3 regions of the Ensifer sp. PDNC004 genome follow, and region 2 is predicted to be linked to each of the others. Evidence: predicted binding sites of a transcription regulator. Region 2 holds the regulator's gene; each other region holds the start of a gene.
What was found. Region 2 encodes PhoB, which activates phosphate uptake and scavenging genes when phosphate is short. Its sites were predicted from a motif close to TGTCATNNANCTGTCAT; they were not measured.

Region 1 (10,422 bases), 400 kb from region 2:
AGCATTTCCTGCCGTGCCAGCGCCATGGAGACGCCGAGGCCGGCCATTTCGCGCTCGATCGCCGTCAGCCAGGCCGGGTCCGGACGGAACTCGCCGAGCAGCCGGTTGCGGCTGCGCATCGCCCGGTCGAATTCGCTGGCGCGCCGGCCGTGTTCCGGATCGAGCGAAAGCACCAGCCGGTCGATAAACCGTCGCCGGTCGGCTGAAGGGCCGGTAAAGAGCCCGTCCATCGATGGCGTCAGCCAGAGAACGCGCAGGTGGTCGGTCAATTCGTCGACGGTCGCTGCCGGTGTTCCATTCAGCCGCAGCCGCCGGGATTGCCCTTCCGTGACGCCGGCAGTCCCGGTGCCGATCTCGACGGTTCCCTCCATGCCCTCGACTTCCGCAAAGACCGAGAACCCGTCGCCGGCACCAACCCGGGTCACGTCCGCATAGGCTGCGCGCCTGAGGCCGCGGCCGGGCGAAAGGAAAGAGACGGCTTCCATGAGGTTGGTCTTGCCGGCGCCGTTCTCCCCCGTCAGCACCACATGGCGCTGATCGAGCTCAAGCGAGAGGGCCGCATAGTTGCGGAACTCCGTAAGCTTCAGGCGGTTGAGAAAGACCTTGTTTGGCATCGGCAGTCCGGATTCGACGTTGGGCGCAGCTAGGACGAAAGCGCCTGCCAAGGCAAGGCGAAATGGGGCGCGTCGCCATATCGTGCAAGATAGGCCGATATCGACAGGGGAAAGGCGACAAACCCCTTTGATTCGGTGCTTTTCATAAAGGACCTAGTGAAATATGACAGCCGCATGACAATCCACAGATGGATATACGTGTGATGCTGGCCTGGTTCCGCAAACTTCTTCCCCGCGAGGATCGCTTCTTCGACCTCTTCGCAAAACATTCGCGCACCGTCGTCGGTGCTGCCGATGCGCTCGACAAGGTTCTCGCTGGCGGCGACGATCTGGAAAAACACTGCGACCGGATCGTCGCGCTCGAGGATGAGGCGGACCACATCACCGCCGAGGTACTGCTGGCCGTGCGCCGGTCCTTTATCACGCCCTTCGACCGCGGCGACATCAAGGATCTGATCCAGTCGATGGATGATGCCATCGACATGATGCACAAGACCGTCAAGACGATCCGCCTTTACGAACAGAAGAGCTTCGATCCCGGCATGCGCGAAATGGGCACCACGGTCGTCAAGGCCGCGCACCTGATCGCCGAGGCCATTCCGCTGCTCGACCGGATCGGCGCCAATCACGACCGCCTGATCGCGATCGCCGAAGAGGTCACCCGCATCGAGGGCCGTTCCGACGAACTGCACGAACAGGGCCTTAAGGACCTGTTCCGCCGCCACGGCGCCAGCAACCCGATGGCCTACATCATCGGCAGCGAGATCTATGGCGAGCTCGAAAAGGTGGTCGACCGCTTCGAGGACGTCGCCAATGAAATCAGCGGCATCGTGATCGAGAACGTCTGATGGATGCGACGCTCGCCTTTCCGTTGCTCGTCGGGCTGATCGGCATCGCGCTGTTCTTCGACTTCCTGAACGGCCTGCACGACGCCGCCAACTCGATCGCGACGATCGTCTCGACACGGGTGCTCCGGCCGCAATATGCGGTCATGTGGGCGGCCTTCTTCAACTTCATCGCCTTCCTGTTCTTCGGCCTGCACGTGGCCGAAACGCTCGGCAAGGGCATCATCGATCCCGGCATCGTCACGCCGCTGGTGATCTTCTCGGCGCTGATCGGCGCGATCGTCTGGAACATCGTCACCTGGCTGTTCGGCATCCCGTCGAGCTCGTCGCACGCGCTGATCGGCGGCCTCGTCGGCGCCGGTCTTGCCAGCACCGGGTTCAGTTCGATCGTCTGGACCGGCCTTTTGAAGACCGTCGGTGCCATCTTCATGTCGCCTGCGATCGGCTTCTTCCTGGCGCTGCTCCTGGTGCTGATCGTCTCCTGGATCTTCGTTCGGCAGACGCCCTTTGCCGTCGACCGCACGTTCCGCGTGATGCAGTTCATCTCGGCCTCGCTCTATTCGCTCGGCCACGGCGGCAACGACGCGCAGAAGACCATGGGCATCATTGCCGTGCTCCTGTTCTCGCAAGGCTATCTCGGCTCGGAGTTCTACGTACCCTTCTGGGTGGTGATCACCTGCCAGGCGGCGATCGCGCTCGGCACGCTGTTCGGCGGCTGGCGCATCGTCCACACGATGGGCTCGAAGATCACCAAGCTCAATCCGATGCAGGGCTTCTGTGCCGAGACCGGCGGGGCGATCACGCTCTTTGCCGCCACCTGGCTCGGTATCCCGGTCTCGACCACGCACACCATCACCGGCGCGATCATCGGCGTCGGCGCGGCCCGCCGGGTTTCGGCGGTCCGCTGGGGGCTCGCCGGCAACATCGTGATTGCCTGGTTCATCACCATGCCGGCCGCGGCGGCGATATCGGCGCTTGCCTACTTCACCATCGATCTCTTGTTCTGATCGATGCGGAAATCGCCTCCCGCCCGCTTATGAGGCGGGAGGCACCCATCATTTCGAGACCCGAGGCGCGAGGCTGTTCTGCCCGCCCTGGTGCAAGGTCAGGCTTTCGGCACGGTCGCCCTTGAGCGTGAAGCTGATCTGGGCATCGATGAGCTTCGTAAAGAAGCGGTGATCGGCCTCCGGAAGGATTTCGAGCCGATCCTGCCCGGTCGCCTGGGCAAAAAGGCTTTCACCATCCCGAAAGATCGTAAGTTCGAAATCCGGCGCCAGCCTGTAGGTGCCGATATAGGCATCATAGCGCGCCGGATCGATCGCTATGGCCGTGCGCTTGACGGTTGGCGGCGCGAGCGGCGCGTTGCGATTGAGCAGATGGCGGCCGATGTCGTCGACGCCGACGTCGGTCGACGCATTCGAAAGAGCGACCACGCCGACACCCGTCGACGGACGGTAGCCGACGAAGGATCGGTAACCGCCGGTGCCGCCGTTGTGCCAGATGAACTGCTCGTCGCCCTTGCCCGAGACGACCCAGCCGAGCGCCTGCTGATCGCGATCGCCGTTGCCGATCGGCTGGCGGGTCGCCAGCAGCGTGGTGAAGGCGGGAGCGAGCGGCGATGCCGTCTTTCCCATGGCCGCCTCGAGGAAAAGCAGGAGATCGTCCACGGTCGAGCGGAGGGCGCCTGCGCCCTGCAGAACGTCGAGATCCCAGTCGCTGACCGGCTCCAGGGCCGCGTCGTGGCCCGTTGCCCGGCGTTCGGCCCAGTCGGGTCGCGACGTGATGGCCGTATCCTTCATGCCGAGGGGAAGGGCGATGCGGCTGACGATGAGGTCTTCATAGGAGAGCCCGGACTTCAGCGCGATCGCATGGCCGAGAAGCCCGGCGCCAAGGTTGGAATATTCATGCTCGACACCGGGGCGGCGCTGCGGCTTGTGGCTGGAGAGGAAGGCATAGAGCTTTGCCGCGTCGTAGCCGGCATAGGGATTGCTCATGTCGGCCGGCACCAGATTGCTGGGCAGCCGCGGCAGGCCGGACATGTGCGTTGCGAGGTCGCCGAGCGTGATCGGGGTCTGCTTGTCCTCCGGCATGATCACGCGCTCGGGCAGAAGCGTGGCCACAGGTGTGCCGAAGCTGAGCGTGCCTTTCTCGATCGCATCGGCCAGCAGCAGCGCGGTAAAGACCTTGGTGATCGAGCCGATCTCGAACACCGTCTGCCCGTCGACAGCGCTCGGATCGCCTTTGGCCGGATGGCCATGCGCGATGACGCGCCGGCCATTGGCATCGATGATGCCGACGACGATGCCGACCGACTGCTGCTGCTTGTCGATCCGGTCGGCCAGTGTCTCCTGAATTTCTGCGTCCGTGGGCGGGGGAAGCGGACTTGCGTGAGCGTTGGTGCCAAGCGCCATAAGGACGATCCAGTTCAGAAAGCGGTTCCGCATGAGAGATAGGAATCCAGTTTTCGGTTGTCAGGGGATGCGCTGATGATGCCAGCCGGTTTCGGTCAAGCCTTGGTCAAGACTTGATCGGCGATCGGCGCGATACCGTCCGCAACGATTGTGCCGGGATTGCGGAAACCGTCACGGATCCCAATAGGGCGGATCGCCGAAGGCTGCCTTCAGGTGCTGGGCGATCGCTCTGAGCTTGGTGGAGGCGCGTCGGCCCTCCGGATGCGCCATGTAGATAAACTCCGCCTGCGGACTGAGCCCGACGTCGATCTCGCGCAGTTGCCCCTCGCGCACCGCCGGACCGGCGATGAAGGCGGGCAAAAGCGCGATGCCGAGCCCGGCGACGGCGGCGTCGTGCAGCATGTCGCCGTTGTTCATGCCGAGCGCCAGGCGGGCCCGTACAACCGTCGCGCCGCCAGGCCCTTCGAAGCGCCAATCGGCAGCACCCCGGTTGGTGTAGAAGATGCCGCGATGGCCTTCGAGTTCGGCAAGCGACGCCGGTGTACCGTGCCGGTGGAGATAGTCGGGCGCGGCGACCAGCAGGCGCCGGCTTCTGGCAAGCTTCCACACGACCAGCCGCGAATCGGCGATCACGCCATGGCGCACGATCGCATCGTAGCCTTCGGAGGCGGCATCGACCCGACGGTCGTCCAGGTCGAGCGTCAGCTCGATCTCCGGGTATTGGGTCAGGAAGGGATAGAGCGCCGGGCCGAGATGCCGTCTGCCGAAGCTGACGGGGGCTGCGATCCGAAGCGGTCCCGTCAGCAACCCGCGGCGTTCGGCAAGATCGTCGGCGGCGGCCTGCACTTCGCCGACGATCCGGATGGCGCGCTCGCGAAAGGCGATGCCATCCTCCGTGAGCGTCAGCTTGCGTGTGGTGCGGTGGAGAAGCGTGGCGTTGAGCCCGCGTTCCAGTTCTGCCACTCTCTCGCTGACGACGGATTTCGACAGCCGCAGGCGACGTGCCGCCTCGCTGATCGAGCCGGCTTCGGCCACGGCGACAAAGGCAGCTATCCCTTCGATCTTCATCATCGTTCGGCTTTTCCGAATTCGAGTTCCACAATTGGAAGACTAATCCGAACGACCGTTTTCCGCCATATCTATGGGCATCGAAGGACGGCCAATCGAACCGGCCTCCTCATCAACCCAGCAAGAGGATTTCATCATGTCACGTTTGGAGAACAAGACGGCGCTCATCACCGGCGGCACCAGCGGCATCGGTCTCGAAACCGCCCGCCAGTTCATTGCCGAAGGCGCACGTGTTGCCGTCACCGGCACCAACCCGAAGAACATCGCGGAAGCCCGCGCTGTCCTTGGCGAGGCCGCGCTCATCATCGAGGCCGATGCCGGCAATGTCGCCGGCCAGGCGGCCGTTGCCGAAAAGATTCGCGCCGCCTTCGGCACGCTCGACATCCTGTTCGTCAATGCCGGCATCGCCAAGCTGCAGCCGGTCGAGCAGTGGGACGAGGCAAGCTTCGACCGCTCGGTCGCCATCAACGTCAAGGGCCCGTATTTCCTGATCCAGGCGCTGCTGCCGGTATTCTCGAAACGCGCTTCGGTCGTGCTCAACACCTCGATCAACGCCCATATCGGCATGCCGACCTCCAGCGTCTATGCGCTGACCAAGGCGGGGCTGCTGTCGCTGGCCCGCACGCTTTCGGGTGAACTCATCGGTCGCGGCATCCGCGTCAATGCCGTCAGCCCTGGCCCGATCCGCACACCGCTCCATGACGGCCACGCCCCGACGCCCGAAGAGAACAAGCAGGTGGTCGATGCGATCGCCGCGCAGATCCCGCTCGGCCGATTTGGCGACGCGAGCGAGATTGCCAAGGCGGTGGTCTTCCTCGCCTCCGACGAAGCCACCTTCACCGTCGGCGCCGAACTGATCGTCGATGGCGGCATGGCGACGCTCTAGGACAGGCGCCGATAAAAGGCGCAAATGCCTGATGATCCAAGCGCCGCGGGTCCAGCCGACCCGCGGCGCCATCGTGTTGCCGTCTCTGGCATTGCCCGCCGTTGGCATCGGCGACGGAGAAGAGTATATTTTCCAACTCTAATAAAAGGCATCCGTTTGCGCGAATACGCGAGACGAACACCGATCAGATCCCAGGAGGAGACGATGACGAGTGTCAGATGGATGATGAAGGGGCGTGAGTTCATTCATTGCAATTGCGCCTATGGCTGCCCCTGCCAGTTCAATGCCCTGCCGACCCAAGGCCATTGCAGCGCCGTTGGCGCCTTCGAGATCGAGGAAGGTTATCACGGCGACACGCGGCTCGATGGGCTTCGCGGCGGCCTGATCGCCGCCTGGCCGGGCGCGATCCATGAGGGCAGGGGGCAGGTGGTGCCGATCGTCGATATCCGCGCATCGGGCGAGCAGCGCGGCGCGCTGCTACGCATCATGAGCGGCGAGGATACGGAGCCCGGGGCGACCTTCTTCCAGGTCTTCGCGACCACCTTCGAGACCATGCACGATCCGGTCTTTGCCGACATCGATTTCGAGGTCGATATCGGCGCCCGAACGGCGCGGCTGGAGGTGCCGGGCTGGCTTGTCGCGCGCGGTGAGCCGATCCTCAATCCGGTGACCGGCATGGCTCACCAGGCACGCATCAATCTGCCTCACGGTTTCGAATACGATCTTTGCGAAGTCGGACGGGGGTGGGCCGATACGAAAGGGCCACTGACCTTGGCGCTTGCGGATTCGCATGCCCATTTCGCCACGATGCATTTGACCGAAAGCGGCGTGATCCACTGACGCCGATGGGAGACACGGCGCTCGAAACCCTGCTCAGACGTGACCGCGTCGTCGTCGTGGCGGCGTTGGTTACCCTGACGGTGATCAGCTGGCTCTACGTCCTGTGGCTGGCGTCGGCCATGGACATGGCTGCTCCCCCGGTTCCCTCCGGCAGCATGGACATGGGCTCCGGCATGGACATGGATATGCCCATGGAGATGCCAATGACCACGGGCGCGCAGGAGGGCTCGATGGCATCGATGGCGGGCGCGGTTGCCACTCCCTGGACCGCCACGACCTTCGCCTATGCCTTCGTCATGTGGGCCGTGATGATGGTCGGCATGATGGTACCGTCGGCGACGCCGATGATCCTGCTCTACGCCCGCGTCGGCCGCCAGGCGGCACAACAGGGCAAGCCCTTTGCCGCCACCGGTTTCTTTGCCGTCGGCTACCTGTCGGCGTGGCTCCTGTTCGCGCTCGTCGCCGTTCTCGGGCAATGGTTGCTCGATCGCGCCCTGTTGCTCACACCGGCGCTCTCAAGCGCCAGTGGGCTTCTTAGCGGCATCGTGCTGGTCGCTGTCGGCCTGTTCCAGTTCACGCCACTCAAGAATCGCTGTCTCAGCCAATGCCAGGCGCCGCTGCTTTTCATCCAGAACCATGGCGGCTTTCGTCGCGAAGCGGGCGGCGCCTTCGGCCTCGGTGTGCGGCACGGGCTCTATTGCGTCGGCTGCTGCTGGGCGCTGATGGCGCTGCTGTTCGTCGGCGGGGTGATGAACGTGTTGTGGATCGCTGCCATCGCCATCTTCGTTCTGGCGGAGAAGGTCGTGCCCGGCGGCAGGGTCCTGTCCCGCATCGCCGGGGTAGCGCTCGTTTTGGCCGGGCTGTGGCAGCTCGTGGCCTTGCTCTGAAACAGAAGCGCCGCGCAACCGTTTCCGGCGCGCGGCGCTCTAGAAGTCGTCGGGCTTGAAGCCTTAGTCGCTCAGCGTATCGAAGAAATCCTTCATCCGGGCAAAGAAGCCGGTCGATTCCGGATTGTTGTCCTTGGACGAGATCTGCTCGAATTCCTGCAGCAGTTCGCGCTGGCGCTTGGTCAGCTTCTGCGGCGTTTCGATCTGGATCTGGATGTAGAGGTCGCCAGATTGCGCCGAACGCAGCACCGGCATGCCCTTGCCCTTCAATCGGAACTGCTTGCCGGCCTGGGTGCCCTCGGGAACGGTCACGCGCGACTTGGTGCCATCGAGCGTGGTCACGTCGAACTTGCCGCCAAGGGCAGCCGTCGTCATTGAGATCGGCACGCTGCAATAGAGATCGGCGCCGTCGCGCTGGTAGAACTCATGCGGCCTGACCGAGAGGAAGATGTAGAGGTCGCCTGCCGGTCCGCCGCGAAGCCCGGCTTCGCCTTCGCCCGAGAGGCGGATGCGGGTGCCGTCCTCGATGCCGGCTGGAATGTTGACAGAGAGCGTGCGCTCTTCAGTGACGCGGCCCTGGCCGTGGCACTTGCCGCAGGGATCCGTAATCGTCTGGCCGCGGCCGCCGCAGGTGGGGCAGGTGCGTTCGATCGAGAAGAAGCCTTGAGCGGCGCGCACGCGGCCCGAGCCATGGCAGGTGCCGCAGGTCTTGGGGCTGGTGCCGGGCTTGGCGCCGGAGCCGGTACAGACGTCGCAGGTGATCGAGGTCGGAACGCGGATCTGCGCCGTCTTGCCGCCGAAGGCTTCCTCGAGCGAAATCTCCATGTTGTAGCGAAGATCGGCGCCGCGCTCGCGACCGCCCGATGAGCGCCGCTGGCGCCCGCCGCCCATCATCTCGCCGAAGATGTCTTCGAAAATGTCGGAGAAGCCGCCGGCACCACCGCCGCCGAATCCGTTGCCCATGCCGCCCTGCTCGAAAGCCGCATGACCGTAGCGGTCATAGGCCGCCCGCTTCTGCGGGTCCTTGAGCATCTCATAGGCTTCGTTGATTTCCTTGAAGGTCTTCTCCGCTGCCGCGTCGCCGGGGTTCTTGTCCGGATGATACTTCATCGCGAGCTTGCGGAAGGCGCTCTTCAGCTCCTTTTCGTCGGCGTTCTTGGCAACACCAAGCGTTTCGTAGAGATCACGTTTCATTCGTAGAAGATTATCCTGTTGGCAAGCCAGCGCGATGGCTCGGCGGCTGCCCGTTTACCTTGCCACCGATTTAGTAAACCTTGAAGCGCGATACCATAGCCCGAACAGCGGTAGATACGGTTTTTTGTCGGAAAAGGTACGTTTGCGCCAAGTCACAGTGCCGATCGCCGATATTGCAGGCCCTGACGGGCGAGACCGGCAACAAAAAAGCCCGGGCGAACCCGGGCTTCTTCGTCTGTTTGAACGGCGACTTAGGCCGAACGCTTGCGATCGTCTTCGTCGTTGACTTCTTCGTAGTCGGCATCGACGACATCGCCGTCACGGGCAGCGTCGGCGGCGGCATCCGCATGGGCGGCTTCCGTCTGCTGCGCTTCGTAGATCGCCTGGCCGAGCTTCATGGACACTTCCATGAGCGTGTTGGTCTTGGCCTTGATGTCTTCTGCGTCCGGCTCGGAAGCTTCGACGGCGGTCTTCAGCGCGGCAATCGCGTCGGAGATCGCGTTGCGGTCGGTTTCCGAAACCTTGTCGCCGTAATCCTTCAGCGACTTCTCGCTGGAGTGGATCAGGCTTTCGGCCTGGTTCTTGGCTTCCACGCCTTCGCGACGCTTCTTGTCGACTTCAGCGTTGGCTTCGGCGTCCTTGACCATCTTTTCGATGTCGGCGTCGGAGAGGCCGCCAGATGCCTGGATGCGGATCTGGTGTTCCTTGCCGGTGCCCTTGTCCTTGGCCGAAACCTGCACGATGCCGTTGGCGTCGATATCGAAGGTCACTTCGATCTGCGGCATGCCGCGCGGTGCCGGCGGAATGCCGACGAGGTCGAACTGGCCGAGCAGCTTGTTGTCTGCAGCCATTTCACGCTCGCCCTGGGAGACGCGGATCGTCACGGCCGACTGGTTGTCGTCGGCGGTCGAGAAGGTCTGCGACTTCTTGGTCGGGATCGTCGTGTTGCGTTCGATCAGGCGGGTGAAGACGCCACCGAGCGTTTCGATGCCGAGCGACAGCGGGGTGACGTCGAGCAGGAGAACGTCCTTGACGTCGCCCTGCAGAACGCCGGCCTGGATCGCGGCGCCCATGGCGACCACTTCATCCGGGTTCACGCCCTTGTGCGGCTCCTTGCCGAACAGCTGCTTGACGGTTTCCTGCACCTTCGGCATGCGGCTCATACCGCCGACGAGAACGACTTCATCGATCTCGGCAGCCGAGACGCCGGCATCCTTGAGGGCTGCCTTGCACGGCGCGACGGTGCGCTGGATCAGGTCGTCGACAAGCGCTTCGAACTTGGCGCGGGTCAGCTTCATCGTCAGGTGCTTCGGACCGGAAGCGTCAGCCGTGATGAACGGCAGGTTGATTTCGGTCTGCTGCGACGAGGACAGCTCGATCTTGGCTTTTTCGGCAGCTTCCTTCAGGCGCTGAAGAGCGAGCTTGTCGTTCTTCAGGTCGATGCCCTGTTCCTTCTTGAACTCGCCGGCGAGGTACTGGACGAGACGCATGTCGAAGTCTTCGCCACCGAGGAAGGTGTCGCCGTTGGTCGACTTCACTTCGAAGACGCCGTCGCCGATTTCGAGAACCGAGATATCGAAGGTACCACCACCCAAGTCGTAAACGGCGATCGTCTTGCCGTCCTTCTTGTCGAGGCCGTAGGCGAGCGCTGCCGCGGTCGGCTCGTTGATGATGCGC
Region 2 (10,422 bases):
TGACTGGGTGGAGGTCTTCAAGCCGACGGAAACCGGTGCGATCGCGCCCGGGGCGCAGGCCAAGGTCGAGCCAGTAGACGACGAAGGCGGGCGGCGTGTCTTGTTGACCTCGCAAGTCGCCGACGCGGCTGGGGACATCACCATCGAGATCCCGGCCGCGGTTCTGGCCGAACTCTCCGGCAAGACGTCGACCCTGGCGCTGACCGTGCAGGCCGAGCCCGGCAAGACCACGGAGTTTGCCGTCGAGTGCAATTTCTCCTCGCTCGGCGAATGCGGCCGTTATCGCTTCACCGTACATGACGAGCGGATCGACATGTTGTTCAAGGTCACCTTCGACCGCAGTCTGGCGCCGAGTTCGCCCGGCCAGATCGTGATCAACAGCGATATTACCGGCGAGGGCAACAGCCTCAACCTCTACGCCATCCGCGTCCTGCCGGGGCAATAAGGCCGGTCGCCAAGGCTTTTCGAGACAGGGCGGCAGGAAAACCTGCCGGCCGCTCAGCTTTGCCGGCTCTGAGGGGGCCGGCGTCTATTTCAGGAAGCCGTGGCCGGATCCGACGATCTTGTCGTCGATCTCGCCGATCGCACCCTTGTCCTTGCCGTCGTAATCGAGGGAATGCAGGATGTGGCGGATCAGGTTGAGCCGGGCCCGCCGCTTGTCGTTGCCGCGCACCACTGTCCAGGGCGCATGATCCGTGTGGGTCGCCTTCAGCATCTCGTCGCGCTTGGCGGTGTAATCGTCCCATTTGTTGAGCGCCGCGATATCCATCGGCGACAGCTTCCAGATCTTCAACGGGTCGTGGCGGCGATCGTGGAAGCGCTTGAGCTGCATCTCGCGGCCGATATTGATCCAGAATTTAAAGAACTGGATGCCCTCGTGCACGATCATCTTTTCGAAGCGGGGAACCTGCTTCAGGAACTGTTTGTGCTCTTCGGGCGTGCAGAAGCCCATGACCGGCTCGACGCCGGCGCGGTTGTACCAGGAGCGGTCGAACAGCACGAATTCGCCAGCCGTCGGCATGGTCGCGACATAACGCTGGAAATACCATTGGCCGTGCTCGGTTTCGGTCGGCTTGGTCAGCGCGACGACGCGCGCCCAGCGGGGGTTGAGATTGTCCATCGTCGCATGGATCGCACCGCCCTTGCCGGCAGCGTCCCGGCCCTCGAACAGCGCCATCATGCGCTTGCCGGTCTTCTGCTGCCAGAGCTGGACCTTGACCAGCTCGACCTGAAGCGCTTCCAGCGTCTCGGTGTACTCGTCTTCGTCGAGCTTCTTCTTGTAGGGATAGTCGTCGGAGGAAAAGGACGCGTCGTCGATCCACTTCGGCAACTCGGGATTGTCGATGTCGAAAACGCGGCTCTTGCCGTCGATCACGAGTTCCACTGCGCGGTTCTCACCCTTGTCCGCCGTTTCCGTCAACGCCATCGGTTCGCCCTTTCGGCTTGGCGCACGGGCCCGAAAACCGGCCTCGATCATCGGAAGGATCATGCGCGTTTTCAAACTTTCGGACGCGCGCCTGCCGTCTGATGAAGAAGGCGCTCGCGACCCGATTTCGTTGGAGGAGGCCATAATTGCGTTGCGGATTCAAGCCGGTCGTGAAAATCATGTCATGAAGTATCGCTATTCCTCGACCATTTTGGTCCGGGAGGAAAAGAAAGTGATTCACGAGGATGTCGAGGTGGACGGTTCGAAAGCGTTCTGGCGGAACCTGGTTCCGCGACTGAAAGCAGAGCGCTGGCTGCTGGGACTGACCGTGCTGCTGGCGATCCTTGCGACCGTCGCGGGCATTCATTTCCTCATTGTCCTGCCCTTCTGGATCGTTCTCGTCGCCGCATTGCTCAACCGTAGCGCGCCGGCCTCGGTGATCCTGAGCCCGGCCAAGGCGGTGGTTGCTGCCGGCCCGGCGAGCGATCCGCTCGTGCCGGCATTGAACGCACTCGACATGCCGGTACTGGTGATTGCCGCCGACGAGACGGTGGTCTTCCAGAACATCGCCGCCGAGAAGGCCTTCGGGACCATCCCGCCAAACACCTATCTTGCCGCTCGGGTGCGCTCGCCCGGCATCCTCGACATGGTCCGCGAGACGATGGCGACCGGCAAGGCGAACCAGATCGAGCATAACGAGCAGTTGCCGTCCGACGCCGTCTATGTGGTGCGCGTCGCTCCGGCTGAGATTCCGGGCGACGGGCCGGTCAAGCGGATCTTCCTGCTGACCTATCGCGACATCTCCCAGGCGCGCCGCATCGACCGCATGCGCTCTGACTTCGTCGCCAATGCCAGCCACGAGCTGCGCACGCCGCTGGCATCCTTGCGCGGCTTCATCGAAACGCTCCAGGGCCCGGCGCGCAACGATCTGAAGGCGCAGGAAAAGTTCTTCGGCATCATGCACGAGCAGGCGACGCGCATGAGCCGGCTCGTCGACGATCTGCTGTCGCTGTCGCGGCTGGAGTTGCGCTCGCATATTGCGCCAGATGATCCGGTCGATCTGGCGCCGCTGCTCGGGCATGTCCGCGACAGCCTGCTGCCGCTGGCGAAGGATCTGGATGTCACTGTCTCGCTCGTCGTGCCGGACAAGCCCGTGGTCGTCCGCGGCGAACGGGACGAGCTCATCGAGGTCTTCGAGAACCTGATCGAGAATGCCTGCAAGTACGGCCAGGAAGGCAAGAAGGTGGATGTCACCTTGCGCGGCGGCGAGGGCGGCGAGGCTGAAGTCGTCGTCAAGGACTATGGCCCGGGCATTCCGGCCGAACATGTGCCGCGCATCACCGAGCGGTTTTACCGGGTCAATGTCGAAGCCAGCCGCTCGAAGAAGGGCACCGGCCTTGGCCTTGCCATCGCCAAGCACATTCTTACGCGCCACCGCGCCCGCCTCCTCATCCATTCCGAGGTCGGTAAAGGTACGACTTTTACGGTCCGCTTCTGACATATTGGCGCGGGAAAACCCGGAGCCTTTCATTTTTCATTAGCGTTTTCAATGACATGAGCTGTCATAAATGTTTCGTCAAACTGACATAAAAGGTGTGGCCATCGGCAGCTAGTTAGGGGCAGCCGATAAGACGGCGAAGAGCGCTGCAACGCTTGGCGCACACCAACACAAGCCCATTCCGGGAGAACTTTTATGAAAGCTCTTAAACTCACTGTCGCGGCGCTGGTAGCTTCGGCCGCATTTGCCGGCGCAGCCGCCGCTCGCGATCAGGTTCAGGTCGCTGGCTCCTCGACCGTTCTTCCCTACGCCAAGATCGTCGCCGAGACGTTCGGCGAGACCTTCCCTGACTTCAAGACCCCGGTCGTCGAATCCGGCGGCTCCTCCGCTGGCCTGAAGGAATTCTGCAAGGGCGTCGGCCCTGATACCATCGACATCGCCAACTCCTCGCGCAAGATCAAGGACAGCGAAGTCGAGGCCTGCAAGGCCGCTGGCGTCACCGAAATCCAGGAAGTGAAGATCGGTTATGACGGCATCGTCTTTGCGACCGACGCCGGCAATGCCGACCTCGCCCTGAAGCCGGAAGACCTCTACAAGGCGCTCGCTGCTGAAGTCGTCGTCGACGGCAAGGTCGTCGCCAACCCCTATAAGAAGTGGTCCGAAGTCAACGCCGCTCTGCCGGCCGTCGAAATCGCCGCTTACATCCCGGGCGAAAAGCACGGCACCCGCGAAGTCTTCGAAGAAAAGATCCTCGCTGCAGGCTGCAAGGACGCTGGCGCCGTTGACGTGATCAAGGCAGCCGTTGCCGATGAAAAGCAGCAGCACAGCAAGTGCGTCGCAGTCCGCAAGGACGGCATGGCTGTCGACATCGACGGCGACTACACCGAAACGCTCGCTCGCATCGCTGCCAACAAGAACGGCATCGGCGTGTTCGGCCTGTCGTTCTACGAAAACAACGCCGACAAGCTGAAGGTCGCGACCGTCAACGGCATCGTACCGTCGACCGAAACGATCGCTTCCGGCGAGTATCCGGTTTCCCGCCCGCTGTACTTCTACGTCAAGAAGGCACATCTCGGCGTTATCCCGGGCCTCAAGGAATATGTTGAGTTCTTCCTCGACGATCAGATGATCGGCCCGGAAAGCCCGCTCGCCGAATACGGCCTGGTTGCCGCTCCGGACGCTGAGCGCGAAGAAATCCGCAAGGCTTTCTCTGCCGGCAACATGCTCTGATAATGACAAGCCCCGGCGCGATGTCTTCGCGCCGGGGCATGCCTTCATTCGATTTGCCGGCACCCATGACGGGCGATGCCGGGGAGACGTGCGGATGAGTACTTCGCTCCTTCTTTTGCTCATTATTGTTATTGGTTTCATTGCTTATTTTGCAGGCCGCGCCCGTTCGCTGGCGCAGTCCGGCGGCAAGCTCTCCAACCTTCATTCTCTGCCGGGCTATCACGGTAGCTACGTCGCCATCTGGGCGATGCTTCCGGCCGCACTCGTTCTCGGCACCTGGCTGTTCGCCGCTCCCGTGTATATCGACGGAAGCACGCGCGCGGCCTTGCCGGATACCGTCCAGAGCCAGGGCCCTGCCGCCGTGCAGCTCGCGCTCGGTCAGGTCAAATCCGTTGCCGGTGGCCTTCTGCGCCTGAGCGGCGAAGAGCTCGCAGCCCTTGAGGGCGGCTCCGCCAATCTTCGCGCGACGCTCGCGTCCAAGGGTGTTGCCCTTGCTGGCGAAGGCGATCCCTACATGGTCACCGTCGCCAAGCACTTCAACGCGATGACCGCGACCAACCGCTGGCTGATGACGGTCGCCGTTCTGCTGATCGCGATTGCCGGCGGCGTCTACGCCATCCGCAACGTCGCGACCCGCTTCCGCGCCCGCAACCAGGTCGAGCGGGTCATTCTCGGCTCGCTGATCGTCGCGTCCTCCATCGCCATCCTGACGACGGTCGGCATCGTCGCCTCGATGCTGTCGGAAGCCGGCCGCTTCTTCACCATGGTCTCGCCGTTCGAGTTCTTCTTCGGCACGGTCTGGGATCCGCGCTTTGCGGCTGCCGGCAGCGGTGGTGCTTCGGGCCAGTTCGGCCTGATCCCGCTCCTCGCCGGTACGCTCTATATCGCCTTCGTCGCCATGCTCTTCGCAGTGCCGATCGGCCTCTTTGCTGCGATCTACATGGCGGAATATGCAAGCCCGCGCCTGCGCTCCACCGCAAAGCCGCTGCTCGAAGTGCTCGCCGGCATTCCGACCATCGTCTACGGTTTCTTTGCGCTGGTGACGGTTGGTCCGTTCCTGCGCGATATCTCGGCGCAGATGAACGGTCTCATGACCGGCAACTACCAGAACTTCATCCAGGCACAGAGCGTGCTGACGGCCGGCATCGTCATGGGCATCATGCTGATCCCGTTCGTGTCGTCGCTGTCGGACGACATCATCACCCAGGTGCCGCGCGCCCTGCGTGACGGCTCGCTCGGCCTTGGCGCCACCCGCTCAGAAACGGTCAAGAAGGTGATCCTTCCCGCCGCTCTTCCGGGCATCGTCGGCGCGTTGCTGCTGACCGCCTCGCGCGCCGTCGGCGAGACCATGATCGTGGTGCTGGCGGCCGGTGTCGCGGCCCGCATGCAGATCAATCCTTTCGAGCCGATGACGACGGTGACTGTGAAGATCGTCAACCAGCTGACGGGTGACCTCGAGTTCACCTCGCCGCAGACGCTGGTGGCCTTCGCGCTGGGCATCACGCTCTTCGTCATCACGCTCGGCCTCAACATTTACGCGCTCTACATCGTGCGCAAATACCGGGAACAGTACGAATGACCGACATCGCTTCCCCGACCGTCCGGATCTCCGCCCGTCCCGCATCCGCCAAGCGCGATATCGGCATCAAGCGTCGCTATGCTGCCGAACGCCGGTTCCGCTTTTACGGCATGGCCGCGATCAGCACCGGTCTCTTCTTCCTGGCATTGCTGCTGTGGACCGTATTTTCCAACGGCTACACCGCCTTCCAGCAGACGACGATCACGCTGCCGATCGAGTTCACTGAAAAGGTCATCGACCCCAAGGGCGAACGCGCAACCGACGGCAAGGTGCTGATGACCGCCAACTATCCGCTGCTGGTGCGCGATGCGCTCGTCAAGCAGCTCGGCATCGACGCCACCAAGCGGCCGCAGGTCAAGCAGGCGACCGACATGGTTTCCGCCAGCTCCCGCACGCTGCTGCGCGACATGGTCGTCGCCGACCCGTCGATCATCGGCAAGACGGTTCCTGTCACGCTGCTGGCCGAAGCCAACATCGACTCCGCCTTCAAGGGCCAGATCGATCTCTCGGTCGATGAGGGCAAGCGCAAGGTCAAGGACCAGCAGGTCACCTGGATGAACGAGCTGGCGAGCGCCGGCATCCTGAAGAAGAGCTTCAACACCGGCATCTTCACCTTCGGCGCCTCCAGCCGTCCCGAAGCGGCAGGCGTCGGCGTCGCTGCCCTCGGCTCGCTCTACATGATGCTGATCGTGCTGGTGCTGTCGCTTCCGATCGGCGTCGCCGCCTCGATCTACCTCGAGGAGTTTGCGCCGAAGAACCGGCTGACCGACCTGATCGAGGTCAACATCAACAACCTCGCGGCCGTTCCGTCGATCGTCTACGGTCTCCTGGGCCTTGCCGTCTTCATCAACTTCGCCGGCATGCCGCGCTCGGCAGCCGTCGTCGGCGGCTTCGTGCTGACGTTGATGACGCTTCCGACGATCATCATCGCCACCCGTGCGGCGTTGAAGGCGGTCCCGCCGTCGATCCGCTCGGCGGCCCTCGGTCTCGGTGCGTCGAAGATGCAGACCATCTTCCACCACGTGCTGCCGCTCGCCATGCCCGGTATACTGACCGGCACCATCATCGGTCTTGCCCATGCGCTTGGCGAAACGGCGCCGCTGCTCCTGATCGGCATGGTTGCCTTCGTTGTCGATTTTCCCGGTTCGCCGATGGAACCGTCGACGGCGCTGCCGGTGCAGATCTACATGTGGGCCAACGAGGCGGAACGCGCCTTCGTCGAGCGCACCTCTGGCGCAATCATCATTCTTCTCATCTTCCTGGTCGTCATGAACCTTGGAGCCATTCTGTTGCGACGTCGCTTTGAGCGCCGCTGGTAGTGAGGTAATTACTATGAACATCATGTCAGAAGCAGCAGTCGAGAAGGCCCTGGATCAGAAAATGAACACCGTGCCCTACAAGATGATCGGCAAGGATGTGTCGGTCTACTACGGCGAGAAGCGCGCGCTTTTCGACGTCAACCTCAACATCCGCGAGAACACCGTCACGGCGCTGATCGGTCCTTCGGGTTGCGGCAAGTCGACCTTCCTGCGCACGCTGAACCGCATGAACGACACGATCGAGAACTGCCGCGTCACCGGCAAGATCACGCTCGACGAGGACGACATCTATGACCCGACGATCGACGTCGTCGAACTGCGCGCCCGCGTCGGCATGGTCTTCCAGAAGCCGAACCCGTTCCCGAAGTCGATCTACGACAACGTCGCCTACGGTCCGCGCATCCACGGACTTGCCCGCACCAAGGCCGATTTTGACGAAGTGGTCGAGACCAGCCTGCAGAAGGCCGGTCTGTGGAACGAGGTAAAGGATCGTCTGCAGGAGCCGGGCACCGGCCTTTCCGGTGGTCAGCAGCAGCGCCTCTGCATCGCCCGTGCGGTCGCCGTCAGCCCGGAAGTCATCCTGATGGACGAGCCCTGCTCTGCGCTTGATCCGATCGCGACGGCCAAGGTTGAAGAGCTCATCCACGAACTGCGCACGAACTTCACGATCGTCATCGTGACCCATTCGATGCAGCAGGCCGCCCGCGTTTCGCAGCGCACCGCCATGTTCCACCTCGGCAATCTCGTCGAGGAGAACGACACCGACAAGATGTTCACCAATCCGGATGACCAGCGCACCCAGGATTACATCATGGGCCGCTTCGGCTGAGGCCGCATAAGGCTGCAACAGTAACTGCAAAGCGCCCGTAAGGATCGACGATCATGTCCATGCATATCATGTCCGCCTATGACGAAGAACTGAAGTACCTGACGCGCCGCATCTCGGAGATGGGCGGTCTCGCCGAGCAGATGGTCGCCGAATCCGTTCGCGCGCTGGTCAATTCCGACCTCGCTCTCGCACAGAAGGTGATCTCGGACGACACCGTTCTCGACGACGCCGAGCGCCAGATCGGCGAGAAGGCGATCGTCACGATCGCCAAGCGCCAGCCGGTCGCCGCCGACCTGCGCGAGATCATGGGGTCGATCCGCATCGCCTCCGATCTGGAACGCGTCGGCGACCTTGGCAAGAACACCGCCAAGCGCGTGATCGCGGTTGCCGGATCCGGCATTCCGCGCAAGCTCGCCCGCGGCCTGGAGCACCTGGCAGAGCTTGCTCTCGTCCAGCTCAAGGAGGTGCTCGACGTCTACGCTTCGCGCTCGCCTGAGAAGGCCAACAGCATCCGCGAGCGCGACGAGGAGATCGATGCGATCTACACCTCGCTGTTCCGCGAGCTTCTGACCTACATGATGGAAGATCCGCGCAACATCACGCCCTGCACGCATCTTCTGTTCTGCGCCAAGAACATCGAGCGCATCGGCGACCATGCGACCAATATCGCTGAGACGATCTATTACATGGCGACGGGCGCCCAGCCGGAAGGCGAGCGTCCGAAGGATGACACCACGTCGACGCTGGGCTCGGTCAACGACTGAGCGCCAAGCGCGCCGCAAGCATGCATGCCCTTTGAAATCTGATCCGGTCGCGGCTTCGGTCGCGGCCCCGAGTTCCTGTATCTGAAGCACGCGGTTTTCGCCCCGCCTTTGAAATCGGCGGATGTGCTCCAGATTTAGAGTGTCTGAGCGCCGGCCGGGCCGATGAGCCCAAAGGCCGCCCGCGGTAAGGAGACGTTACCTGATGTTGCCAAAAATCGCCGTAGTCGAAGACGAAGAGGCGCTGAGCGTTCTGCTGCGTTACAATCTGGAAGCCGAAGGCTTCGACGTCGACACGATCCTCAGGGGCGACGAGGCGGAGATCCGGCTTCAGGAGCGGCTGCCCGACCTGCTTATCCTCGACTGGATGCTGCCCGGTGTTTCCGGCATCGAGCTTTGCCGCCGGCTGCGCCAGCGCCCGGAGACCGAACGTCTGCCGATCATCATGCTGACGGCGCGCGGCGAGGAAAGCGAGCGCGTCCGGGGTCTGGCGACCGGTGCCGACGACTATGTGGTCAAGCCCTTCTCGACGCCGGAGCTGATGGCGCGCGTCAAGGCGATGCTGCGCCGGGCAAAGCCCGAGGTGCTCTCGACGCTGCTTCGCTGCGGCGACATCGAACTCGACCGCGAGACCCACCGCGTTCATCGCCGCAGCCGCGAAGTGCGCCTCGGCCCGACCGAGTTCCGTCTTCTGGAGTTCCTGATGTCCTCGCCGGGCCGCGTCTTCTCTCGCTCGCAGCTTCTGGATGGCGTCTGGGGGCATGACATCTATGTCGACGAGCGCACCGTCGACGTGCATGTCGGTCGTCTGCGCAAGGCTCTGAACTTCTCGAACATGCCCGACGTCATCCGCACCGTTCGCGGCGCCGGCTATTCGCTCGAAAGCTGAGCGGTCTGAAAGTCGCCAACAAAAAAAGGGACCGATCGGCCCCTTTTTTTGTGATGCTGTCCGGCTTCTTAGCGGGCCCTGCGGCGCTCCCCCGACGGCTGGTAGGCCAGCCGCGCATGGAAGGTGCAGTAAGGCGAGGCTTCCGGGGAATCGTTGCCGCAGAAGTGAAACTCTTCCTTCAGCGGGTCGCCGATCGGCCACTTGCAGGTGCGCTCGGTAAGCTGGGTCAGCTCGAGGCGACGCGACATCGGCACGACAACGTCGGTCCGAGTGCTGAAATCCTGCTCGGCAACGAGATCGACTTCGATTTCTTCCTTGAGAACGACAGCGCCGGCCGCGCGTGCAACCGGGCGGGTCGAAACGCGCGAAGCGTAGTTCGGCGCGCGCGGTGCCGAAGTCGGGCGCTTCGGACGGGCCGCCGTCGTGGTGCTGCCACCGGCCTTGGCGCGACCTGGCAGGCTCAGGCGGTGAACCTTGCCGATGACAGCGTTACGGCTGACGCCGCCGAGCTGTGCCGCGATCTGGCTTGCGCTCAGGCCCTCGGACCAAAGCTTCTTCAGTTTCTCCACCCGCTCGTCAGTCCAGTTCATTTCTGCACTCTCCGTTCTCAGCGTTGGGGATGGCAGAATCCCTCACCGCACCCCGGCTGAACCCCGGGGTTGCAAACGCGATAACTCTTTTGGTGACTAGGTCCGCCGCATGCGTCTAGTAATTGAATGTTAACGTACTGACCGCTGGACTCTGTGGCAAGAGTCCCGGGAATCAGGCCGAATCGATTTCGTAGTTTTCCCCAACTTGCTCGGCCAGCGTTGCATTTTTGCAAGCCCTCCCGGACGATTTTTCTGCTGCCAGGAATCGACCCTTCATGTTGCGCTGCAAGGCTTGGTTTTG
Region 3 (10,422 bases), on a different replicon from region 2:
TTGTCGAAGCTCTGGATCTCGAAGGGATGGTCGTCGAAATCGAGGCTGACGACTTCGGTATAGGGCGGCACGGCATAGATCCGCTTTTCGCGGCCAGCGCCGAAGAGCTGGAGGGCTTCCGACATGTGCATCTTCGGATTGTCGAACTTCGGCGTCGGCGACGGGTCCATCACGTAGCGACCCTCGACCTTCACCGGATAGGCATAGGTCGTGGCGATATGGCCGTTGCGGGCGATGTCCTCGTAGAGCTTCACATGCATCAGCCCGTATTCCTCGAGCGCATGCATCTTGCGCGTTTCGGTCTCGCGCGGCTCAAGGAAACGCAGTGGTTCCGGGATCGGCACCTGGTAGACGAGCGTCTGACCCTCGGAGAGCTTTTCCTCAGGGATGCGGTGGCGCGTCTGGATTATCGTCGCCTCTTTCGTCCGGGTGGTGACGGCGACGTCAGCGACCTTCTGGAAGAAGGCGCGGATCGAGACCGCGTTGGTTGTGTCGTCGGCGCCCTGGTCGATGACCTTCAAGACGTCCTGCGGACCGAGGATCGAGGCGGTGACCTGCACGCCGCCGGTGCCCCAGCCGTAGGGCATCGGCATTTCGCGCGACGCAAATGGAACCTGGTAGCCGGGAATGGCGATCGCCTTCAGGATCGCGCGGCGGATCATGCGCTTGGTTTGTTCGTCCAGATAGGCGAAATTATAGGTAGCAAGGTCGTTCACCGCTGATTACCCTTGAGTGTGTAGACCGCTGATGAGGCCAGGATTTGAGCGAGATTTTCGTCTGGGTGATTGGGATCTTCTTGGTGTGTTCCGCGGTTGCCGGCCTGTTCGGCATTGCCCGCCGGCCGCAGCGCGAGCCGGAGAGCAGGGCGCGTAAGAACGACGGAGGTGGCGACGCCGGTGGCGTCTATGCCGGTGATGGCGGCGATTGCGGCGGCGGGGACGGTGGCGGCGACTGAGCCGTTAAGACTGGAGGAAAATCCGATCATTCGGCCGCCTCCCTCTGTTCCTTTGCCGTCTCGCCGGAATTGGCGGCGTCGTAGTCGCGGCGCATGCGCCGGACGAGGTCGAGTTCGGCCTGGAAGTCGACATAGTGCGGCAGCTTCAGATGCTCGACGAAGCCCGTCGCCTGAACGTTGTCGGCGTGTGAGATGACGAATTCCTGGTCCTGGGCGGGGGCGACGATGTCCTCATTGAATTCGTCGGTCCTGAGCGCCCGGTCGACCAGCGACATCGACATCGCCTTGCGTTCGCTCTGGCCGAAGACGAGGCCATAACCGCGGGTGAACTGCGGCGGCTGCTTGGCCGAGCCCATGAACTGGTTGACCATCTGGCATTCGGTGACGCGGATCGAGCCGAGCGAGACGGCAAAGCCGAGTTCCGGCAGGTCGAGTTCGACCTCCACTTCGCCGATACGCACTTCGCCGACGAAGGGATGGGTCCGGCCGTAGCCACGCTGGGTGGAATAGGCGAGGGCCAGCAGGAAGCCTTCGTCGCCGCGGGCGAGTGCCTGCAGGCGCAGGTCCCGGGCCATTGGAAACTCCATCGGCTCGCGGGTGAGGTCGCCCATGACGTGGCCCTCGGGCATCTCACCGTCGCCCTCGATCAGGCCTTCGCCGTCGAGAATGTCGGAAACGCGCATCACGTGTTCGCCGGGCTCCTTGACCGCCGGTTCTTCGACAGCCTCGTCAGCGATCAGCGACGGGTCGAGCAGGCGGTGGGTGTAATCGAAGGTCGGGCCCAGAAGCTGTCCGCCCGGCAGATCCTTGTAGGTCGCAGACACGCGGCGCTCGACCTTCATGTTGGCGGTGTCGACCGGTTCGGAGTAACCGAAGCGCGGCAGCGTCGTGCGGTATGCGCGCAGGATGAAAATCGCTTCGATCATGTCGCCGCGCGCCTGGCGCACGGCAAGCGCCGCGAGCGCGCGGTCGTAGAGCGAGGCTTCCGCCATCACCCGGTCGACGGCAAGGCCGAGCTGCTCGACTACCTGGTCGATAGTGATGGAGGGAAGGCTACGGTCGCCACGGCGGCGATCGGCGAGAAGGCGGTGGGCATTGGCAATGGCGGCTTCCCCGCCCTTGACGGCTACATACATGGCTCACGCCTCCTTGAGCGAAAGACGGGTGGTGCGCGGCAGGCAGACGAGCTTGTCTCCGGCCGTCAGCACGAGATCGACGCCGCGCGGAAAAATCGCGCGATTGGACGTCCAGAATTCAAGGAAGACGTCCGGCAGCCCCTTCACCGCAATCTCCGTTACGTCCTTGATGCCGGGGCCCTTGGCGGTCAGCACCGGGCCGCCGGTCAGCGCCTCGACTTCGATGACAAGTGTCGTCGAGCGGTCCGGATATTCCTGCGTGCCGAGCGAGAACTGATCGAACCCGGGGAAGGCTGCGCCCTTTTCGATGAAGGCAAAGCGCGCGTCGGTCTTGCTGGTGGTAAGGGGGGCACCCGTGTGGAAGGCGATCCACTGCGGAACGGCCGATTTGGAAACCGCCGACGTCAGCCAGACGGGCGTGTCATGGTCGCACAAGGTCAGCGCCACGGCGCCGGCGGCCGCGGCGAGCGGAACGGGCGGCGTGCTCGTCGCCTCGATGCGCTTGATCGTGCCCGGGCGTGCAAAGCCATCCATCAGGTCGCGGAAGACGGACTGGGCTGCAAAGACCGGATCGGCAAAGGCGCCGGCATAAATCTGCGATTGGCTGGCCATCAGTCGTCTCCCCGGACCATGGTGAAAAAGTCGACGCGGGTGGCCGCGGTCTCCTCGGCCTTGCGGCGTTCTTCCTGGGCAAGCCGGTCAGCCACGCGGCCAAGCAGGGCATCGACACCGACCCTGTCGCCGTCACGTTGGGCAAGGGCGTCGAAGATGGCCGCGAGCCGTGCGCGCTGCCGGTCCGTGCCGAGCAATTGCCCGTGGCCGATCTCGCCAGTCGAAAGGCGGATTGTGGCACGCGAAACGGTGGCTTCTCCGAGATTGAAGGCGTCGCCGCCGCCACCGATGCGGCCGCGCACCATGACAAGGCCGGTTTCAGGGCCGCGGACCGGATGAACGTCCGGCTTGTCGGCAAGCGCTTCCCAGGCGGCATTGAGCTCGTCGAGGGTTGCGCGGGCGAGCAGCCCCATGGCCTTCTTGCGCGCCGGATCCGGCGGGCTTTCCTGTTTTAGCTTCGCATCCATCATTTTCACCTCAAATGTCTATTGATCTAGACAACTATACATCTTATACTTTTTCATAACGTCCGCAAATGACAGGCTTGTGACATGCCAATGCGAAAAGATACGGCGATGCGAAAAGTGGTGGAGCGCCAGACCGGGGTCGCCCTGTGGCGGCAGATCGCCGACCGGATCCGCCTGGCCATCAGCAATGGCGACTATGATGCGACCGGCATGGTGCCGCCGGAAACGACGCTCGCCGGCGAGTTCGGCGTCAACCGACACACGGTCAGAAGCGCGCTGGCGGCGCTTGCCGAAGAGGGGCTGGTGCGCGCCGTCCAGGGGCGCGGCACGATGATCGAGCGCAAGGAACGGGTGAGCTATCCGATCTCCAAGCGCACGCGCTTCTCGCAAGGTCTCGGCCGCCAGGTGAAGGAGATCGGTACGCGGCTGCTCGGCCATGCCGAACTGCCGGCGAGCGGAGAGGTGGCAAAGGCGCTCGGCATTTCGCCGGGCGATCCTGTGACCGAGCTTCGCACCGTCAGCAGCGGCGATGGCCGACCGCTTTCGGTGTCGTCGAGCTATTATCCTGCGCATCGCTTCCCGCGCATGGCCGAGGAATTCGAACGGCTGCACTCCGTTACCAAGGCCTTTGCAGCCCACGGCCTGGATGATTATGTACGCGCCTCGACCGAGATCGTCGCCCGGCACGCCGACGCCGAGGAGCTTTCGATGCTGAAGCTCTCGCCCGGCGCAATCGTGCTCGAAGCCCAGTCGACTAACGCCGATCTCGGCGGCAAGCCGATCGAGTATTCCCGTAGCCGTTTTGCCGCTGACCGGATGAAGCTGCGGATCGAGACGTGAGGTCTTTAAGCCGACCTCTGCCGGTCGCGGTTCCGTCTCGTCCAACCAGAAGCGTTCCCCTCTCCGTCAGGAAATAAGGCAAGGGCCGCATTTCCGACGCGTTTTTGCCGCATGACCGGAGCCTGCATCAGGAACCGCGCATTCGGGACTTCTCTTAGGGGGAGAATGGCAATGGCGACGTGGCGACCCGATCCATCCTTCTATCCATCACCGCGCATGGCGGCCAAGGCCCCAAAGGAGACGCTCGCCTACGTGGCGGCTTTCGATCCGGACCGAAGACGACCGGACGCGATCGCCGTCGTCGATGTCGATCCGGCGTCGCCGAACTATTCGCAGATCGTCGGCAAGGTCGATATGCCCAATGTCGGCGACGAGTTGCATCATTTTGGCTGGAACGCCTGTTCCTCGTGCCTTTGCCCCAATGCGCCGCATCCGCATGTCGAGCGTCGCTATCTGGTGGTGCCGGGCCTGCGCTCCTCGCGTCTGCACATCATCGACACCAAGCCGGATCCGCGCAATCCGAAGATCGTGCGGGTGATCGAGCCCGCCGAAATTGCCGAGAAGGCGAACTATTCACGGCTGCACACCACCCATTGCGGGCCTGAAGGCATCTACGTCAACGCGCTTGCCGATCGCGACGGCAAGGCGCCCGGCGGCATTTTCCTGCTCGATCATCAGAGCTTCGACGTTCTTGGCCAATGGGAAATGGATCGCGGGCCGCAGAAGCTCGCCTATGATTTCTGGTGGCATCTCGGCCACGACACGATGATAACCAGCGAATGGGGAACGCCCGATACGTTCGAGAACGGGTTGGTTCCCGAGGTGCTCCTTGGTTCGAAGTACGGCCGGCGCTTGCATTTCTGGGATTTACACAAACGCAAACACGTGCAGGAGATCGATTTCGGCGAGGAACACCAGCTCGTCTTCGAATTGCGCCCGGCGCACGACCCGACCAAAGCCTATGGTTTCGTCGGCTGCGTCATCAGCCTGAAGGACCTCTCGGCGTCGATCTGGACCTGGTATCGCGACGGCGACAAATGGGCGGTCAAAAAGGTGATCGAGATCCCGGCAGAACCGGCCGATCCGGATCTGCTGCCGCCGGTGCTGAAAGGCTTCAGCGCGGTCGCGCCGCTCGTCACCGACATCGACCTCTCGATGGATGACCGCTTCCTTTACGTTTCCTGCTGGGGCACTGGCGACATGATCCAGTACGATGTCTCCGATCCCTTCGCGCCGAGGGAGACGGGGCGGGTCCGAATCGGCGGCATCGTTTCGCGTGCGAGCCATCCGAAGGCGAAGAACGGCGCGCTCAACGGTGGGCCGCAGATGGTGGAAATCAGCCGTGACGGCAAGCGGGTGTATTTCACCAATTCGCTCTATGGCGCCATCGACCCGCAGTTCTATCCCGAAGGCATCGACGGATGGATGGTCAAGCTCGATGTCGCCGATGGTGGCGGGATCGCGTTCGACGAGCGCTTTTTCGTGGATTGGCCAAAGGGCCACCGACCGCATCAGGTTCGCCTCGAAGGCGGCGACTGCTCGTCCGATTCCTATTGTTATCCGTGAGGAGGGAGCTGTGGTGCAGCCCGGTCACGAGGAATGACGGCAGTCTGGCCATGGCTCTCGCTCGCCGGCCTCGGCGCCTTTCACGGCCTCAATCCGGCGATGGGCTGGTTGTTTGCCGTGGCACTCGGGCTTCACCGGCAAAGCAGCCGGGTCGTCTGGCTGTCCCTCGCGCCCATCGCGGTCGGTCACGCGATCTCGGTCGCGACCGTGCTGGCGGTGTTCGCAGCATTCGGCTCGGTGCTCGATCCGAACACGTTCAGGATCGCTGCGGCCTTGCTCATTCTCGCCGCCGCCGGCTACACCGCCGTGTATGGCCATCGCCACCGCGTCCGGATCGGGATGCGGACTGGCATGGCGGGACTTGCACTCTGGTCCTTCCTGATGGCGACGAGCCACGGGGCCGGCCTCATGCTGGTGCCGGCGGTGCTCAGTCTCTGTCTTGCAGGTCACGCAGGCGACTTGGCGATGGCAAGTTCGCTGCCGATCTCGCTCGCGGCCGTCGCGGTGCATAGCATCGCGATGTTGACGGTGACCGCCGCGCTGGCGCTTGCCGTCTTCGCCTGGTTCGATCTTGCGGTCCTGCGTTCGGCCTGGATCAATTTCGATCGTCTTTGGTCGCTCGCACTCGGGGCAACCGGCGTCGTTCTTCTCATCCAATGAAACGCAAGGCAGCCGCCTACTGACGCTGCGATTTCACATAGCTGATATAGCCACGGACATCGGCGGCGGGCTCGGCATAGGCAGGTCCGAGCGCTCGTTCGATATTCGCCATATAGGCTTTTGCCCAGTCCGGCAGGGCATAGTCGATCGCGGCCAGGAACTCGAGCGTTGCGGCGAGCCGGATATCGGCGATCGAAGGCTTGGCACCCCCGATGAACGGCTTGTCGCCGATGTAGAACGTCCGGAACACCTCAAGTGGTTCCGCAAGGGCTGCAACCGCCGCCTGACGGGCGATCTCCTTCGTCGCCGCGTCGGCATCGCTGCAGCCGACTTCGCCCGCGTAAAGCGGAAAGTTCAGCGCCGGATAGGTTGCGCGGGCGAGATAGGGATAGAACGTGCCGATCAGATAGAACATGGCGCTGTCGATCATCGCGCGTGCTGCTGGTTCCCTCGGGTAGAAGTCATCCAGCCCATGTTTGTTGCAGAGGTACTGCATGATCGCGCAGCTTTCCCAAAGCGCGCCTTTGGGCAGGTCCGCTGTCTCGATCATTGGTGTCAGGTGCGACGGCGCCCGTGCCAGATATTCTGGCGTGCGCGTCTGGCCGTAGACATCGTTTTCGCTGAAATCGAGATTGGCTGCCCTGAGAAACACGCGCGCCGTCATGTTGTTGACGCTGGGCTTGATGACGTTGAGCTGGATTGCGGACATGGCATTCCTCCCTTTTGAGCGCCATTCGACAGGTGCCGCTCTTGCTTGAGCCACCTGCGCAAATCGAGCGGCCTTTCCCTGCGCCGACCGATGCTAGCGTCGGCCGTACGGGTCTTTTGCCAGGCGATCGGGCGAAAGCGTCGGTCGCGTGCGCTCGACCAGCGCCTCGATCGCATCGGCAAGGTGAACCTCGGCGATGTTGTAGTCGCCGCGAGCGATCCTGATCTTGTGGGCTTCCATCAGCACCTCGGCGTGGCTGTGGCCCGCAGGCGGCTCGAAGCGATAGGACGCCAATTCGACCAGCAATCCAAGCGGATCCTCGAAGTAGATCGAATCCATGAAGCCGCGATCCTTGACACCGCTGTGCCGGATCTTTCGCTCGTCGAGCCGCTCCACGGCCTGGTTGAATGTCGCGCGCGAAACGGCAAAGGCTATGTGGTGCACGCAGCCCATGTCGGTAGGGGTGCGCTCGGGATCTGGCGTGCGGTTCTCGTCGGTGAAGACGGTGATCAGGCGGCCGTCGCCCGGATCGAAGTAGAGGTGGCTTTCGCTCGCCCGGTCGAGGTTCGGTTGCTCGAAAATGAAGGGCATGCCGAGCAACCCTTCCCAGAAATCGATCGACGTCTGCCGGTCGGCCCCGACAAGCGTGATGTGGTGAACGCCTTGCGATTGCAGTTTGCGCATAGCCGGCCTCCCGGGTTCGGCGGACAATGTGGGCCGAATGGCTCCTGGCCCCGCTTTCCACCGCATGCAATTGTCGCCCGTCGCGGGCAGAAGGCAAGCGCCAATCACAGGGGAATTGGCGGGCGGCGAACGTCTTGTGGCCGGGCAATGCACAGCTTTGAGCCCAGTTGATCTTGACCGCCTTCGATTTGGTTGTTTTTCTTGTGCGTCGCAATCAAAGAATGTGTCGAGTTGTGTCTGCCGGTCAGCGACGAGGAGGGAAGCATGAAGATCCTGTACGAGGCCGGCGTCGCCGGTCTGTTGCTTCTTTCCGCTGCCGCTCCCGTCAGGGCTGATGGTGATGCGTTTGTCGGACAGTGGCGGCAACTGACCTCCACGGCCGGGCAGTGCGACAAATGCTATATCGGCATCGTCCGTCACGGCGACCTTTTGACCGTCAGCAGCAACAACGGCTGGCAGGCCGTGGCGAACGTCGATCGTTTTGCCGACCTGCCGCTTGCCGCAGGCAAGGGACAGTGGCAGCCAACCGTTTCCGGCGCCTATGGCGGCAGAAGCTTCGGCATCCAGTTCGTTCGGCGCGGCGGGCAACTGCAGATGTTCATGGTGGTGTCGCGCGGTGATGGCGCGCCCATGTCCATTCGCGCGACCTTCGAGAAGAAGCCTCCTGTCTCCGACGAGGGGCAGCAGCAGATTCACCGCATCTGATCCAATTAGCCGGTCACCGACCGGCGGCTCTCCTCAAAAGCCGGCAAAGTCTTCATCGTTCGACGACGGGCAACCGCCACTGGTGTCCGAGGCCGCGGCGACTGCAGCCATGTTTCAGAAGGTCTCTTTCGACAAGACCCTGCACTGCTGAGCCGTGCCTGCAGAGGATATCCAACGATGCACATTTTGAAGCTCAGGCCGATCCGCAGCGCGGATCTGCCCTTGCTGGAGGCGCGGCTCCAGCGCGAATTCGACAACCCTGATAGCGGCACAGCCTATCCGAGATGCAAGACGGCAGGGGAGCTCATCGCCGAGTTCAAGCTCTACGGTTTGGACTGGCGAAGGGGGCTGAGAATCCTTGAAGCGGCGGATGGAAGACCGGTCGCCGCCTTTGGCCTTCTCTATAGCCCCGAGGATCTCGGGAGTAGGACGATGATAAATCGCAACGAGGCTGCGGTTGCCGTTGGACCCTATCGTTTCGACGAAGCGGCGGTTGCGACCGAGGACGTGCTGGTTTTTATGGAGCGGCTGGCGGGCCAGCGTTTTGGCTTCCTCAGGCTCTGCGTCAGCGCTGCAAATCTCGACCTGCGCGAAATCGTCCTCAACCGAGGCTGGGTGGAGGGGCGCGAAAATCTGGAAATGGGTTGGGTTGCCGAGGGTCAACCGGAGGCGGAAGGGCGTGACGCTTGGACGGTGCAAAGACTGACTGGCCGTGACGATCCTCGCTTGCCTCAGCTTGCGACTTTGTTGGCAGACCATTTTCAATGGGATGACGACTGCGCCGGTCGGTTGAGGGAATATCTGGCGGAAGGGTATCACGCTGGATATGTGCATGATGACAACGCCGTTCTCGGTGCTGCGGTCTGGCTGAAGGTCGCGGATACGGATTTCGGGCGGCTAGAGTACTTGGCCGTTGCGCCCGAAGCGCGCCGTCGGCAGATCGGGACCTCGCTCGTCCGGGCGACGTTGGGCGATTTGCGATCCGCAGGGTGCAGAGAGGTTTTTCTCAGCATGGAGCCGTCGGCAACGGCCGCTCGTGCGGTCTACGTGGCGCAGGGCTTCGTTCCGACGCTCCGATATTCCACATTCGAGCTTTCCTTCTGAGATCGCTTTCGCCGCAGAAACCGTCTCCGGTACGCGTGTTTTGATTTCCGCGGCAAACTTTCCTATCTTCCGGTTGCAGCATCTGCTGGGTGGATGGAGGACATATGCCGATCGTACGGCGATCGAAGATCAGGCAGCGCCTGCTGATCATGCTTGTCACCGGCATCGGCGGCATGGCGGCGGCTGCGATTTCCTTTGCTTCGGCGGTTTATGATGCAGCCAATCCTGTTCCCGTGCCGGTCATCGGCAAAGGCCAGGCGGTCGATACGGGCCGGTGGCAAGTGACCATCAACGGCGCCCAGATGTCGTCTTTGCCGCCAACCGGCACGAAACCGTTCGAACCGAAGCGGTTCCTGCTGGTGGATCTCGAGGTCGACAACCGGTCCGTCGCCACCAGTAACGGCTTCATGAACCTGATCACGATCCAGGATGATGCCGCTCCGCTGCAGCCCAAGCCCACCTATTACCTGGCGCGGGACAAATGGATCGCCAGTGCGATCAATCCGAACATGCCGGAAAGACTGGTCGCGGCCTGGGAGTGGCCGGCGGACCGCCCGGAACCGCAGACGCTTTCGCTGGCGATCGGAAAACAGATCTACAAGCCGCGCGACAATCTTTATGGCGCGCCGAATTGGTTCGATGACGGTGAGGCTGCGGTCGTCGAACTGCCGATCACGCAGGCTGCGGAGACGACGGAGCAATGATGTCGGCATTCCGTACGCTGCTGCTTTGCGGCCTTGCGATCGCCGCGCTCTATACGATGCGAAACAGCACGCCCGGCTACGGCGACATCACCGCGCCGATCGCCATTCACGGTGCTGTCGGCGAGCGGGCGGAAACGCGCGACTTCGCCTTCGGCGCGGCCAACGTGCATCTGGCGCGCCAGCTCAAGGTCGAAAGTTTCGGGCGGGTCAAGGACTACTCCACATCCGGTGTCTGGCTGCTCATCGAGGGAGCGGCCGTTGCCAAGACGGAAACGATGAC

Region 1: a site for PhoB is predicted at 778-794, ahead of JVX98_RS21885 (DUF47 domain-containing protein). Genes of this name have one in related genera too.
Region 3: a site for PhoB is predicted at 3,239-3,255, ahead of phnF (phosphonate metabolism transcriptional regulator PhnF). Genes of this name have one in related genera too.

Annotation. Positions count from the first base shown of each region.
Region 1 covers NZ_CP070353.1:2,781,492-2,791,913, reverse strand. The annotation lists gene recF (DNA replication/repair protein RecF) at 1-614, opposite strand, end outside; gene JVX98_RS21885 (DUF47 domain-containing protein) at 818-1,462, shown strand; gene JVX98_RS21880 (inorganic phosphate transporter) at 1,462-2,466, shown strand; gene JVX98_RS21875 (serine hydrolase) at 2,515-3,903, opposite strand; gene JVX98_RS21870 (LysR family transcriptional regulator) at 4,042-4,941, opposite strand; gene JVX98_RS21865 (SDR family oxidoreductase) at 5,075-5,824, shown strand; gene JVX98_RS21860 (DUF1326 domain-containing protein) at 6,029-6,664, shown strand; gene JVX98_RS21855 (DUF2182 domain-containing protein) at 6,670-7,551, shown strand; gene dnaJ (molecular chaperone DnaJ) at 7,615-8,745, opposite strand; gene dnaK (molecular chaperone DnaK) at 8,997-10,422, opposite strand, start outside.
Region 2 covers NZ_CP070353.1:2,379,909-2,390,330, reverse strand. The annotation lists gene JVX98_RS19865 (biotin transporter BioY) at 1-445, shown strand, start outside; gene ppk2 (polyphosphate kinase 2) at 530-1,426, opposite strand; gene phoR (phosphate regulon sensor histidine kinase PhoR) at 1,659-2,924, shown strand; gene JVX98_RS19850 (substrate-binding domain-containing protein) at 3,120-4,154, shown strand; gene pstC (phosphate ABC transporter permease subunit PstC) at 4,249-5,733, shown strand; gene pstA (phosphate ABC transporter permease PstA) at 5,730-7,052, shown strand; gene pstB (phosphate ABC transporter ATP-binding protein PstB) at 7,066-7,881, shown strand; gene phoU (phosphate signaling complex protein PhoU) at 7,932-8,645, shown strand; gene phoB (phosphate regulon transcriptional regulator PhoB) at 8,848-9,531, shown strand; gene JVX98_RS19820 (GcrA family cell cycle regulator) at 9,600-10,121, opposite strand.
Region 3 covers NZ_CP070352.1:1,594,220-1,604,641, forward strand. The annotation lists gene JVX98_RS07040 (alpha-D-ribose 1-methylphosphonate 5-phosphate C-P-lyase PhnJ) at 1-716, opposite strand, end outside; gene JVX98_RS07045 (hypothetical protein) at 713-985, opposite strand; gene JVX98_RS07050 (carbon-phosphorus lyase complex subunit PhnI) at 982-2,091, opposite strand; gene phnH (phosphonate C-P lyase system protein PhnH) at 2,095-2,703, opposite strand; gene phnG (phosphonate C-P lyase system protein PhnG) at 2,703-3,170, opposite strand; gene phnF (phosphonate metabolism transcriptional regulator PhnF) at 3,279-4,010, shown strand; gene JVX98_RS07070 (selenium-binding family protein) at 4,182-5,576, shown strand; gene JVX98_RS07075 (hypothetical protein) at 5,610-6,236, shown strand; gene JVX98_RS07080 (glutathione S-transferase family protein) at 6,253-6,945, opposite strand; gene JVX98_RS07085 (VOC family protein) at 7,039-7,629, opposite strand; gene JVX98_RS07090 (hypothetical protein) at 7,894-8,334, shown strand; gene JVX98_RS07095 (N-acetyltransferase) at 8,512-9,438, shown strand; gene JVX98_RS07100 (hypothetical protein) at 9,543-10,142, shown strand; gene JVX98_RS07105 (hypothetical protein) at 10,142-10,422, shown strand, end outside.